Regions from separate parts of the Streptomyces sp. NPDC059255 genome, predicted to be linked through region 3. Evidence: riboswitches for the same ligand, from Rfam matches in the RefSeq annotation. Region 3 holds a riboswitch; each other region holds the start of a gene.

Region 1 (3,199 bases), on a different contig from region 3:
CAGCTGTCCCAGAGCCGGCGCACGACCTCGACGTGGTCGGCGGCCTCGTCGAAGGCGTCGGTCAGCGCTTCGTGCCCGGCGGGCGTGGCGTACTCCTCGCCGCGGAGCGGCGGGACCGTACGGCGTCCGAAGTGCGCGGCCTCGTTCGGGCGTGCCGAGATCTGTACGCGCAGGCCGGCGCGGCCGGTGCTCACGTAGTCGAGGGTGGCGATCGCCTTGGAGATGTGGAACGGCTCGGTGTGGGTGGCCACGACCGTCGGCACCACACCGATGTGGCGGGTCAGCGGGGCGACCCGCGCGGCGATGAGGACGGCGTCCAGGCGGCCGCGTACCTGGTCGGTGCGGCCGTCGGGTTCGGTGAGGGACGAGGACTGGAGGCCGAGGGCGTCCTCGATGGTCACGAAGTCGAGCAGGCCGTGCTCGGCCTCGGTGACGAGGTCGGTCCAGTAGGCGGGGTCGAGCAGTTCGCGGGGGCGGGAGACCGGCTCGCGCCAGGCGGCCGGGTGCCAGCCGGCGCCGTCGAGGGCGACGGCGAGGTGCAGCGGGGAGGGTGACGGGGACATCGGGAGACGCCTTCCTGATCAGCCGTACGGGGAGCCGGTCCCCGTACGAGGGGTGCGGCTGCGAGGGCAACAGGTCAGGGGCGACAGAGCGCGCCGGCCACGCGGAGCAGGTCGATGTGCGTCCGGGAGTACAGGTGCAGACGGCGGGGCGGGGCGGGATCCACGGCGCGGTGACGGGACACGGGACGCATGTGCCTCACCTCCACCTTTCCGGCCCGGCGGCCCCGGAGGCCCGGCCGGCTTCACGCTCGCGGCTGTCCTGGGGCGCGCCGCTCACTCCTCGGTGCGCCGCTCGCTGGTCAGCAGGCGCAACAACGCGGCTGTGGCTTTCATTCCGCTGTCCGGCTTCCTGTCCGTCCCGGGCCGCGACAGCGGTGGTCGTCGGGGACGGGGAGAACCGTCAGTCGTGGCAGAGGGCGGGACAGTGGCAGAGGGCGGGACAAGGGGCCGGACACGGCGCGCTGTTGACGCGCGGCAGGCCGTCGGAGCGGTCCGCGCGGAGCGGGTGCCGGCGTGCGGCCGTCCTGTCGGCTCCGTACATCGCTGTCACCATCACTTCTCCGGCCCTGGGGGCTCCCGTTGTGCGCCGCACGGTAGGCACGCCCCGAAAAGAATGTCAACGCGGCTGCCCATCAGGTGAGATCGCGTACCCGGCTTCCTTGACGCCGTCACGGAGGGCACCGAGACTGATGTGGACGGTCACGATTGTCAGCGCCCACGGCGCGGGTTCCGCCCGCTCATGTGGTCATCGGCCCCGGCCCGCCGACAGGCAACCCTTCCACCGCGACGGGGTGCTCCGGGTGACGACCGGGTCCCGCCGACGCGGCGGGGCAAGCGTGGTCCCGCGTCTCGCGGGCCCCGGAGGTGAGACGGGTGGCAATGCCGAGGAACGGCTTGACGAGGCGCCTGCACATCGACCTGTTGCGTGTCTCCAGCGCTTACTGATCCGCCGTCGGTCCGTGCGATCCGGACCGGTGCGAGAAGCGCAGTCGCTCCGCATTCGGCCGCCGGTGCCCACAAGGCGGCGGTGGCTTCCTCGTTCCCCAAGGGAGAGTCATGCCCGAGACAACTTTGCGCAGCCCCGGTACGGCCATGGCCGGCGGTCGTCCCCCGGCTCCGTCCGCGTCCGCACTTCGCCCCAGGGTGGCCGCGGCCTCCCCCCGACCGCACCGTTTCCACAGCAGGATCGGCGTCGGCCTGGCCGGCGGCTTCTACCCGGCACCACACCGCTACGACCTCTACCTCTGCGCGGGGTGTCCCCGCTCGCTGCGTGTCTCGATCACCCTCGACCTGCTCGGCCTCGGCGAGTCGGTCGCCACCACGCTCCTGACCCGTCCCGCCGGGACGCCCGAGGCCTTCGCCTCGCTGCGCGGCGCGTACGAGGCCACGGTGCACCACTACGACGGGCCGCTGACCGTGCCCGCGCTGCGCGACCGCTGGAGCGGACGCATCGTCAGCAACGAGACCCCGGCCATCCTCCGCGACCTCGGGGGCCTGCTCCCGGGCCGCGACGGAGCCCGTCACCGCGCCCTCAACCCGCCCGGTCTCGCCCCGGAGATCGACGCGCTGCGCGACCTGCTGGACCGGGACGTCACCCCGGCCGGACGGCCTTCGGAGCGGTCGGCGGCACTCGACCTGCTGGACCGCCGGCTCGCCTCGGGCACCCACGCGCTGGGCGACACCCTGACGGCCGCGGACGTGGACCTGTGGGTGGCGCTCGTCCACCTCGGCCCGGCCGGCACGCTCAGCTCGTACCCCCGGCTCGGGGCGTACGTACGCCGCCTCGCCGATCACCCCGCCTTCCGGGACAGGACCGGGGCGGTGCCCGACGCGGCGTGAGGGAGGGCGCGGCGCCGCGCCGGCCGTCGTGCCGTCCATGACGGTCAGCGCAGCCTGGGCAGCAGTTGGTCTCCGACCCGGGCGGTCTCCTGCTGGTACGGGGTGTCGGAGAGGACGAAGTGGGTGACGCCCAGCACGCGGTAGTTGTCCAGCGCCGTGGCCACGTCGGCGGCGGAGCCGACCAGCCAGGTGGTCGCCGCTCCTTTGCCGCCGACGGTGCCGGGGGTGGTGTACAGGCAGGTGTCGAGGACCTCGCCCCGTGCCGCGAGGTCGAGAAGCCTCTGCTGTCCTGCGGCGGTCCTGCCGTTCTCCGTCCAGGCGGTCTCCCCCGCGCTCCGGGCCGTCCGCGCGACCTTCTCCTCGGCGGCCCGCCAGGCCTCCTCCGTGGTGTCGCGCACCACCGTGGTGATCCGCAGACCGAACTGGAGAGGCCGGTGCCTGCGGCCCACCTCCTCGCTCAACGCCTTCAGCCGGGCGATGCGTTCGGCGACGCCGTCGAGCGGTTCGCCCCAGAAGAGCTGGACGTCCGCCTCCGCCGCGGACACCCGTTCGGCGGCCTCGGAGGCGCCACCGAAGTAGAGCGTGGGATGGGCCCGCGTGCCGGTCGCGTACGGGCGTGGCGCGACCGTGGACCGGCCGACCCGGAAGTACTCACCGTCGAACGTCACGTCCTCCTCGGTCCACAGGCGCCGTACGAGATGCAGGAACTCCCGGGTGCGGGCGTACCGCCCAGCGGGGTCACTGTGCGGGTCGCCGTAGGCGGCGGGCTGGTCGAGCCCGCTGACGATGTTGACCAG
Region 2 (3,199 bases), on a different contig from region 3:
CTTCGTCACGCCGACGGTCACCCCGCCCGCGGTCTCGGCGAAGATGCCCTCGGTGCGCGCCAGCAGCTTGATCGCGTCGACGATCTGCTCGTCGTTCACGTCCTCCACCGCGCCGCCGGTGCGCCGGGCGATGTCCAGGACGTACGGTCCGTCGGCCGGGTTGCCGATCGCCAGGGACTTGGCGATGGTGTCCGGCTTCTGCGGCCGTACGACGTCGTGCCCGGCCTTGAAGGCGGTGGAGACCGGCGAGCAGCCCTCGGCCTGGGCGCCGAAGATCTTGTAGGGGCGGTCCTCGACGAGCCCCAGCCTGATCAGCTCCTGGAGCCCCTTGTCGATCTTCGTGAGCTGCGATCCGGAGGCGATCGGGATGACGATCTGGTCCGGCAGCCGCCAGCCGAGCTGCTCGCAGATCTCGTACGCGAGGGTCTTGGAGCCCTCTCCGTAGTACGGCCGCAGGTTGACGTTGACGAAGCCCCAGCCCTCGCCCAGCGGGTCGCCGATGAGCTCGGAGCAGAAGCGGTTGACGTCGTCGTAGTTGCCCTCGATGCCGACCAGGTCGCCGCCGTACACCGCGGCCATGACGACCTTGCCCTGCTCCAGGTCGTGCGGGATGAACACGCAGGAGCGGAAACCGGCGCGGGCCGCCGCGGCGCCGACGGCGCCCGCGAGGTTGCCGGTGGAGGAGCAGGAGAGGGTGGTGAAGCCGAAGGCGCGCGCGGCCTCGACGGCGATGGCGACGACGCGGTCCTTGAAGGAGTGCGTCGGGTTGCCGGAGTCGTCCTTGATGTGGAGCGAGCCGGTGATGCCCAGCTCACGGGCGAGGTTGTCGGCCTTGACCAGCTTCGTGAAACCCGGGTTGATGTTGGGCTTCGAGGCGACGTCCGCGGGGACGGGCAGCAGCGGCGCGTACCGCCAGATGTTGTCCGGGCCCTCGGCGATGCGCTTCTTCAGCTCTTCGGGGTCCCCGCTCGGCAGGTCGTACGCGACTTCGAGCGGCCCGAAACAGCTCGCACAGGCGAAGATGGGGCCGAGGTCGAAACGCTCTCCGCATTCGCGGCACGAGAGCGCGGCGGCGGGTCCGAGGTCGACGGTCGCGTCGGTACCGCTCCGGACGGTCTGCACAGCCATGATGGCGAGGCCCTTTCTCCTCATCTTCCTCGCGACGTACTTCGCCACAAGACGGAATTGGCACCTTCCCCACCGTGACCTCATGGTCGGCGGGAGGGTTGCCGGGACTTCAACGGGCCGTTCCCTCAGTCCCTCTGGATGAGCGCTATGACGCCGGAGCCTTGGTCCGGTGTGTTTGTTCACGTGCTGACCCCGGCATGCCGTGGTCATTCGCGTTGTTCAAGACTGTAACCGAAGGGGCGGAGGGTTGAGATAGTCGTCCGCACCGCGAGATGGATCACGTTGCGGCATGTACGCCGGCGTGCGTGCCGACGTACGAGCCATGAGACATCACGCACCTGACAGAGAACGCGCGCAGGGAGTACCGAACGTGCTGGAAGAGGTGGAGCACTGGCTGACCAGGCGTTCCTGGTCGGCGGGGGACCGTACGCTCGACCGGCTCCTGGCGGCGAAGGCGGCACGCGGCGCCACGGTGAGCGTGGTCCTGCCGGCGCTCGACGAGCAGGAGACGGTCGGCGCGATAGTCGCCGTCATCCGGCGCGAGCTGATGGAGCGGGTCCGGCTGGTCGACGAGCTGGTGGTGATCGACTCCGGCTCCGCCGACCGTACGGCCGAGGTCGCCGCGGCGGCGGGCGCGCGGGTCGTCCACCGGGACACGATCCTGCCGCGGCTGCCCGCGCTGCCCGGCAAGGGCGAGGTGCTGTGGCGGTCGCTGCTGGTGACGCGCGGTGACATCGTGTGCTTCGTCGACGCCGATCTGCGGGAGTTCTCGCCGGACTTCGTCTCGGGGATCGTGGGCCCGCTGCTCACCGAGCCCGAGGTGCAGTTCGTGAAGGCGATGTACGACCGCCCGCTGCGCCAGGGGCCGGCGCCGGAGGCCGGCCAGGGCGGGCGGGTGACCGAGCTGGTGGCGCGCCCGCTGCTCAACCTGCACTGGCCCCGGCTGGCGGGCTTCGTCCAGCCGCTGGGCGGGGAGTACGCGGCGCGCCGCTCGCTGCTGGAGCGGCTGCCCTTCCCGGTGGGGTACGGCGTGGAGCTGGGCCTGCTGGTGGACGCGCTGCACACGGTGGGGCTCGACGCGCTGGCCCAGGTGGACGTGGGCGTACGGCTCCACCGCCACCAGGACGACCGGGCGCTGGGGCGGATGGCCGCGGCGATCTACCGTACGGCGCAGCTGCGGCTCCAGCGGGGCCATCTCGTACGGCCGCTGCTGACGCAGTTCGAGCGGGGTGAGGACGGCTTCGTACCGCGGACGCACACGGTGGACACGGAGGAGCGCCCGCCGATGCGGGAGATCGCGGAGTACACGGCCGGACGCGCGGCGTAACGTCGGATCATCTCACTATTTGCCTACATTGCTCCCTCATGGGAATGAATCGCACGTTTTCGGGGGCTTCGGAACTCACGTGGGTGGTGCTGGCACAGGTCGGCACCACGGCCGAGCGGCTGTGGCTGCTGGGCGGGATGGCGTTCGCGCTGACGGGCGCGGGGGTGGTCGCGCTGGCCGCCGCGCGCGGGAGGCGCGACTAGAGAGCCCGCCGGGTGCCCTCCGGGCGGCCTCCGGGCGGCTTCCGAGCGGGGGAGGCTCCCGGGGCCGGGTACGTCACACGAGCCGTACGTTTGAGCGTTTCCGGGACGGGCTAGGTTTCGCGACATGGTTACCGAGCCGTCAGAAGCTTCCGGCACCCCCGCGCCCGCCCGTGTCCTCGTGGCCTCCAACCGCGGCCCCGTCTCGTACACGCGGCGCGACGACGGGACGCTGGAGGCCCGGCGCGGCGGCGGCGGACTGGTGTCGGGGCTGTCGGCCATCGGCTCGGACGACGACGCCCTCTGGGTGTGCGCGGCGCTCGGCGAGGGCGACCGGGAGGCCGTGCGGCGCACGGAGGGCCGCCTCGACCCGGCCGACACGGGCGGGCAGCGGGTACGGATGCTGGGCATCGAGCCCGAGGTGTACGCCGCCGCGTACAACGACGTCGCCAACTCCACGCTCTGGTTCGTCCACCACATGCTCTACCAGACCCCCCTGGAGCCGTCCTTCGGCCCGGAGTTCCGCGAGCGGTGGGCGGCGTAC
Region 3 (3,199 bases):
GCAGTACGACCTGATCGCCATGGTCCGGGTCGCCAAACACGACGACCTGGCGGATGTGATCCCCGGCCGGATCAGCAAGATCGCCGGCGTCGAGGCCACGGACACGCATGTCGCCTTCCGTACGTACTCCCAGCACGACCTGGAGGCGGCCTTCGCGATCGGACTCGACGCGTAGACCGCCTCGGACAGGCAGGGCAGACACGGCAGGCAGGGCGGTCCCCGGCGGGAGCGGCCCGCCGGGGACCTCCGGGTGACGTACGGGGCTACGCGGCGGCGCCGTCCCGGTCCGGCACGCAACGGCCTTCCTCCGTACGGTAGTTCCACCGCGCGCCGTCGCTCACCAGCTCCCGCACCGCGCGTACGAAGCGCTCCACGTGCTCGTCCGGCGTCCCCGCGCCGAAGCTGACCCGGATCGCGTTGAGCGAGCGCTCGCCCGGCTCGGCCTCCGGGGCGCCGCACTCCCCCGGGTCCTGCGGGTCGCTGCCCAGCAGCGTCCTGACCAGCGGGTGCGCGCAGAACAGACCGTCCCGTACGCCGATGCCGTACTCGGCGGAGAGCGCGGCGGCGAAGTGCGAGCTGTTCCACCCCTCCACCACGAACGACAGGACGCCGACCCGCGGCGCGTCGTCGCCGAAGAGCGAGAGCACCTGGACCTCGGGCACCGCCGCCAGTCCCGCGCGCACCTCGGCGACCAGCCGCTGCTCCCGGGCGGCCAGCGCGTCGAACCCCGCCTCGGTGAGCGCCTGACAGGCGGAGGCGATCGCGTAGACGCCGATGACATTGGGCGAGCCGGCCTCGTGACGGGCGGCCGTGGCGTGCCAGTCGACGTCCACCCCGCCGTCGGCACGGCGCGCCACCTTGCGGCTGGCGCCGCCGCCCGCGAGATACGGCTCGGCATCCTGGAGCCAGTCGGCGCGGCCCGCGAGGACCCCGGAGCCGAACGGCGCGTACAGCTTGTGGCCGGAGAAGGCGATCCAGTCGACGCCGAGTTCCGCGATGTCCACGGCGTGGTGCGGGACGAGCTGCGCGGCGTCGAGGACGATCCGGGCGCCGTGGGCGTGCGCGGCGGCGGTCAGCTCCCGTACGGGCCACAGCTCACCGGTCACGTTGGACGCGCCCGTCACACAGACCAGCGCCGGGGCGTCCGGGTCACGCTCGGCCAGCGCCCGCTCCAGGGTGGCGACGGCCTCGGCCGGGGTGCGCGGGGCGTTGAGGTAGGTGACCCGGGCGTCGCGCCAGGGCAGCAGGGAGGCGTGGTGCTCGGTCTCGAAGACGAAGACCTGGCAGCCGGCCGGCAGCGCGGCCGCCAGCAGGTTGAGGGAGTCGGTGGTCGAGCGGGTGAAGACGACCTGGTCGTCGGCGCGGCAGCCGAGGAACTCCGCGACGGTGCGGCGGCTGTTCTCGAAGAGGTCGGTGGAGAGCTGCGAGAGGTAGCCGGCGCCGCGGTGGACGCTTCCGTAGTACGGGGCGTAGGCGGCGACGTCGTCCCACACCCGCTGGAGGGCCGGGGCGCTGGCGGCGTAGTCGAGGGCCGCGTACGTGACCTCGCCGCCGGTGACGAGCGGGACGGTCACATCGCGGCCGAGCACCGGGAGCGGTGCTCCACAGGCGGGGTCCTCGGACCCGGCGGAGACGGTGGTGGCGGTGGTGGTGGAGGCAGCGGAGGAGGAGGTGTTGGGGCGTGCGGACATGGCGTTGTCTCCCGGCGAGAAGAGTCGGAACAGCTTCAAGGACCCACACGGCGCCGTCACAGCATGACGGCATGACAGAGGTGGCGCCAGATGCGGATGTTGCCTCGACGCACGGAGGAGACCGTACGGAGGCGTGTTGAAGAAGGGGCGTATGAGCCCTAACGCATTCGCTTGCTCACGAGACTGCTCCCTTGAGGACCAGGACCCCAAAGGTGAGAAGGGGTCCGCGCTTGCCGCGGACCTCGCTGCCCACGGCCTGGTCTTCACCCGGGGCACCCCGCCACGGACGGAGGGTTGCCGGACAGCGAGCCGGGGCCTTAATCGCTGTCACTCATGACCTTGGCCGAAAGTATCGCACGGCGGCACGGACCCCCCAAGCGCTGTCCGCGATACGGGACGGGCCCGCTCGGGGTCAGGAAGGGGGCCGGGACGCGCGCTCCGCGTCCCGGCCCCTCCCCGGCGTCCGGTCAGGCGTTGCTGGCCGCCACCCAGCGGGCCAGCGCGTCCCGCGCCGCGCCCGAGTCGATCGCCTCCGCGGCCCGCGCGATCCCCGCCGCGAGCTGGCTCTCCAGCGGCTCGCCCGTCAGGTCCAGCGCCACCAGCGCCGCCGCCGAGTTGAGCAGCACCGCGTCCCGTACGGGACCGGTCTCGCCCGCCAGCAGCCGGCGCGCGACATCGGCGTTGTACGAGGCGTCCGCGCCGCGCAGCGCCTCCACCGGGACCAGGTCCAGGCCGACGTCACGCGGGTCGAAGGGCTGCTCGGTCACGTCGCCGTCCCGTACGGTCCACACCCGGGAGGTCGCGGTGGTGGTCAGCTCGTCGAGCCCGTCGTCGCCGCGGAAGACCAGCGACGAGTTGCCCCGCTCGGCGAGGACCCCCGCGACGATGGGCGCCATCCGGACATCCGCCACGCCCACCGCCTGGGCTCTGACCCGGGCCGGGTTGGTGAGCGGGCCGAGGATGTTGAAGGTGGTCTGCGCGCCCAGCTCCTTGCGCGCCTTGGCCGCGTACCGCAGCGCCGGGTGGAACTTGACCGCGAAGCAGAACGTGATGCCCGCTTCCTCCGCGACCTCGGCGACCCGCTCCGGCGTCAGCTCCAGATTGACGCCGAGCTTCTCCAGTACGTCCGAGGCACCGCTCGCGGAGGACGAGGCGCGGTTGCCGTGCTTGACGACCTTGGCGCCCGTGCCCGCCACGACGATCGCGGACATGGTGGAGATGTTGACGGTCTTGGCAAGATCGCCGCCGGTGCCGACGATGTCGACCGTACGGCCGGGCACCTCGATGGTGTGGGCGTGCGTGTACATGGCGCGGACCAGCCCCGAGACCTCCTCTACGGTCTCGCCCTTCGCCCGCAGCGCGACCGCGAAGCCGGCGATCTGCGCGTCGGTGGCCTCGCCGCCCATGATGCGGTCCATGGCCCACGCCGTGTCGTCGGTGGTCAGGTTCTCGCCGCGCAGCAGAGGGTTCAGTACGCCCGGCCAGGTGCGGGCCGCCACGGTGTCGCC
Region 4 (3,199 bases), on a different contig from region 3:
AGCCGGCCGACGTCGAGGATGCGCTGTCCCTCGTACCCGGCGGCCAGGCCCTCGATCTCGATGTGCGCGGCGGTCCCGCCGCCGGCGTCGTCGCGCTGCCCGGTCACTTGAAGATCTGATTCCACCGCTGCTGCCATTCGTTCAGCTTGGGGGTCGCCGTCTTGTAGTCGACCCAGGTGAACGTCTTGTAGACGGCCTCGCCGTACTTGACCTTCGTCTTGAAGTCGGGGCTGTAGTCGATGGTGTCGTTGCCCGCGCCGTAGAAGGTGCCCTCGGCGAAGGGCTTCTGGTACTGGGCGGCGCTGAGGTAGTCGAGGAACTTGTAGGCGGCCTCGGTGTGCGCGCTGCCCTTGGGGACGTAGTACGAGGTCAGCGCGCCGACGGCGCCGGAGGCGGGGTAGCTGAAGCCGATCGGCTGCCCCTCCTTGGCCATGGCGAAGGCGCGGCCGTCCCAGAAGGGCACGATCCAGGCGTCGCCGTTCTGCAGGACGGTGGAGACGCTGCCCGCGTCCGCCGGGTACGCCGAGACGCAGTCCTTGAGCCGGGCGAGCTTCTCGAACGCCTTGTCGACGTCGGCGGGGTCGGAGAGCTTTCCGCCGTCCTGGGAGACCAGCGCGGAGAAGAACTCCAGGCCCGCGTTGTAGGTGAGCGGGGGCAGCGCGACATGGCCGCAGTACTTCTTGTCGAAGATGTCGGTCCAGTCGCGGGGGGCCTGCTTGATCTTGTCGGTGCGGTACAGCAGCCCGTTGGAGCCGGTGGTCAGCGGCACGCCGTAGGAGGAGCCCTCGACCGTGGACTGCTGGGTGAGGACCGGGTCGAGCTGCTTCCAGTGGCTGAGGTCACCGGTCTTGAGCGGCTGGAGGAGACCGCCGCCGACGGCCTGGTGCAGGGAGCCGGGGGTGAGGGCGACGACGTCGAACGGCGCGTCCTTCCCGCCCGCGGCACGGAGCTTGGTGAGCCAGGCGGAGTCGGCGCCGTAGACGAGGTTCACCTTGATGCCGGTGTCCTTCTCGAACGGGGCGACGAAGGACTTCTTGAACAGCTCGCCCCAGGGGCCCGCGAAGGCCGTGACGGTGATCTGCTCCCCCTTGGAGCCGGACCCTCCGTCGCCGGAGCCGCCGCCGGAGCCGCCGGTGTCGACCCCGCAGCCGGCGACGGCGGCGAGGACGGTGGCGGCCGAGGCGAGGGCCAGCAGGGGGCGTCGCCCGCGTGGGCGTGACAGGGCAGCTCTCATGAGGGGAGGACTCCTCGGTGCGGGGTGACGGCGAACGGCGCGCCGGCCCATGGGTGATGGTTCGCCGGCCGCTCGTCGAGCGGGGGCCGCTGGGCGGGGCACCATGACGACGCGCCCTGAGGCATCACGTCCGCTGTCATCTCGTGCTCCCGTCACAGGTACTGGACCTGGGTGACAGGTCCGCGCTTGCTCCCGGCACATCGGTGTGCGCGTGGAGCCGTGTCATCACCCGGGGCACCCCACCGCAGAAGGAGGGTTGCCGCCCAGCAAGCCGGGGCTTGTCGCTGGGACTCGTGACGGCCAAAAACGTAACACTCTGTGGCTGGTTTCTGAAGATGAGGCGGATCACATGATGATCACACCTCGATCACAGGGCGGATCTTTCCGGACAAGATGGCAAAAATGCCGCCGCGCGAGGCCATGCACCGCCGCCACCGAGGCAGCATCGAGGAGATACCGAGTCGGCATCACCACCGCCATCAGGCCATTCATTAATTAGGAATACTTCTTGACACGGTCCGGGACCGTGCCGACGATGAAGCGATCTCCCGAGCCGTCGTCGACGCAGGAGCCGCCCGTCGTGTTGTCGCTGCGCACTCATGACCTGACCGCTCCACCCGCCGGCCCGACGGGGCATCTGCGGATGGGCAGCCCGGACGGCGTCCCCGCGCCCCTGGTCCCCGACAGCCGCAGAATCCTGCGGGGCCGGGTCCCCTGGCTGCCCGTCATGGCGGAGTTCCACTTCAGCCGCTATCCCGCCGCCGAGTGGCGCGAGGAACTGCTGAAGATCCGCGCGGGCGGGGTCGACACCGTGGCCACCTATCTCTTCTGGAACCAGCACGAGGAGACCCGCGGCACCTTCCGGTTCGACGACGGTCTCGATGTGCGCCGCTTCGTCCTGCTCTGCGCCGGACTCGGGCTGTCCGTCGCCGTACGGGTCGGTCCCTGGTCGCACGGCGAGTGCCGGGGCGGCGGCTTCCCCGACTGGCTCGACGGCGCCGGCTGCGTCCCGCGCACCGACGACCCGGCCTATCTGGCGCTCGTCGAGCGGTACTTCGCCCGGATCGGCCATGAGCTGCGCGGCCTCTCCTACGACGAGGGCGGCCCCGTCGTCGCCGTGCAGATCGAGAACGAGCTGTACGACGCGCCCGGCCACCTCGCGACGCTCCGCCGCGTCGCGGCGGCCGCGGGCATCGCCGCCCCGCTGTGGACCGCCACCGGATGGGACGCCGCCGATCTGCCGCGCGATGTCCTGCTGCCGGTGTACGGCGGCTATCCGGAGGCCTTCTGGCTCCCGGCGCACGACGGGTGGGCCCGGGAGATGCGCCGGCACTACGTCTTCACCCCGGTCAGGGACGACCCGAACATCGGCGCCGATCTGCGCCCCGCGGTGCGGGCGGGCCACGGGGTGCCCGACGACGGCCGCTACCCGTACATCACCTGCGAACTCGGCTCGGGCATGGCCGTCGCGTACCACCGGCGGCCCCTGGTGCGGACCGCGGACGTCTCCGCGCTCGCGCTGGCGAAGCTCGGCAGCGGCTCGGTCTGGCAGGGGTACTACCTGTACCACGGCTGTTCACAGCGGCTGGACCTCGCGCTGCCCAACCAGGAGTCGCACGCCACGGGTTACCCCAACGACCTGCCGTCCGTCAGCTACGACTTCCAGGCGCCGCTCGGTGAGTACGGGCAGGTGCGCCCCTCGTTCCACGCGCTGCGCGCGCAGCACCTGCTGATCCAGGACTCCGGGGCGCGGCTCGCGGACATGCCGCTGCGGCTGCCCGACGTGACACCGGCCGGCCTCGACGACCGGTCCACACTCCGCTGGGCGGTGCGCTCCAGCGGTACGCAGGGCTTCCTCTTCGTCAACAACCACCAGCCCCACGAGCCCCTCCCCGACCACCGCGAGGTCCGCTTCTGGGTCGAACTCGACGGCCACGCCCGGCAGTTGCCCGCCACGCCGGTGAC

The links. A riboswitch is a leader RNA that binds a small molecule or an ion and turns the genes downstream of it on or off. The one in region 3 is predicted to bind S-adenosylmethionine.
Region 1: another riboswitch for S-adenosylmethionine. It lies ahead of ACFXKG_RS33720 (putative leader peptide); the one in region 3 lies ahead of ACFXKG_RS25315 (aminotransferase class V-fold PLP-dependent enzyme).
Region 2: another riboswitch for S-adenosylmethionine. It lies ahead of thrC (threonine synthase); the one in region 3 lies ahead of ACFXKG_RS25315 (aminotransferase class V-fold PLP-dependent enzyme).
Region 4: another riboswitch for S-adenosylmethionine. It lies ahead of ACFXKG_RS28985 (PotD/PotF family extracellular solute-binding protein); the one in region 3 lies ahead of ACFXKG_RS25315 (aminotransferase class V-fold PLP-dependent enzyme).

Annotation. Positions count from the first base shown of each region.
Region 1 covers NZ_JBHYZP010000039.1:63,053-66,251, forward strand. Annotated here, with positions in the region: gene ACFXKG_RS33710 (LLM class flavin-dependent oxidoreductase) at 1-563, opposite strand, end outside; gene ACFXKG_RS33715 (putative leader peptide) at 638-754, opposite strand; SAM riboswitch class IV at 1,299-1,406, shown strand; gene ACFXKG_RS33720 (putative leader peptide) at 1,443-1,508, shown strand; gene ACFXKG_RS33725 (glutathione S-transferase C-terminal domain-containing protein) at 1,620-2,402, shown strand; gene ACFXKG_RS33730 (LLM class flavin-dependent oxidoreductase) at 2,447-3,199, opposite strand, start outside.
Region 2 covers NZ_JBHYZP010000009.1:49,338-52,536, reverse strand. Annotated here, with positions in the region: gene thrC (threonine synthase) at 1-1,128, opposite strand, end outside; SAM riboswitch class I at 1,146-1,273, opposite strand; gene ACFXKG_RS14020 (glucosyl-3-phosphoglycerate synthase) at 1,499-2,455, shown strand; gene ACFXKG_RS14015 (hypothetical protein) at 2,500-2,658, shown strand; gene ACFXKG_RS14010 (trehalose-6-phosphate synthase) at 2,783-3,199, shown strand, end outside.
Region 3 covers NZ_JBHYZP010000024.1:47,237-50,435, reverse strand. Annotated here, with positions in the region: gene ACFXKG_RS25320 (Lrp/AsnC family transcriptional regulator) at 1-175, shown strand, start outside; gene ACFXKG_RS25315 (aminotransferase class V-fold PLP-dependent enzyme) at 264-1,691, opposite strand; SAM riboswitch class IV at 1,913-2,030, opposite strand; gene trpD (anthranilate phosphoribosyltransferase) at 2,159-3,199, opposite strand, start outside.
Region 4 covers NZ_JBHYZP010000030.1:15,705-18,903, forward strand. Annotated here, with positions in the region: gene ACFXKG_RS28980 (ABC transporter ATP-binding protein) at 1-107, opposite strand, end outside; gene ACFXKG_RS28985 (PotD/PotF family extracellular solute-binding protein) at 104-1,234, opposite strand; SAM riboswitch class IV at 1,412-1,533, opposite strand; gene ACFXKG_RS28990 (beta-galactosidase) at 1,770-3,199, shown strand, end outside.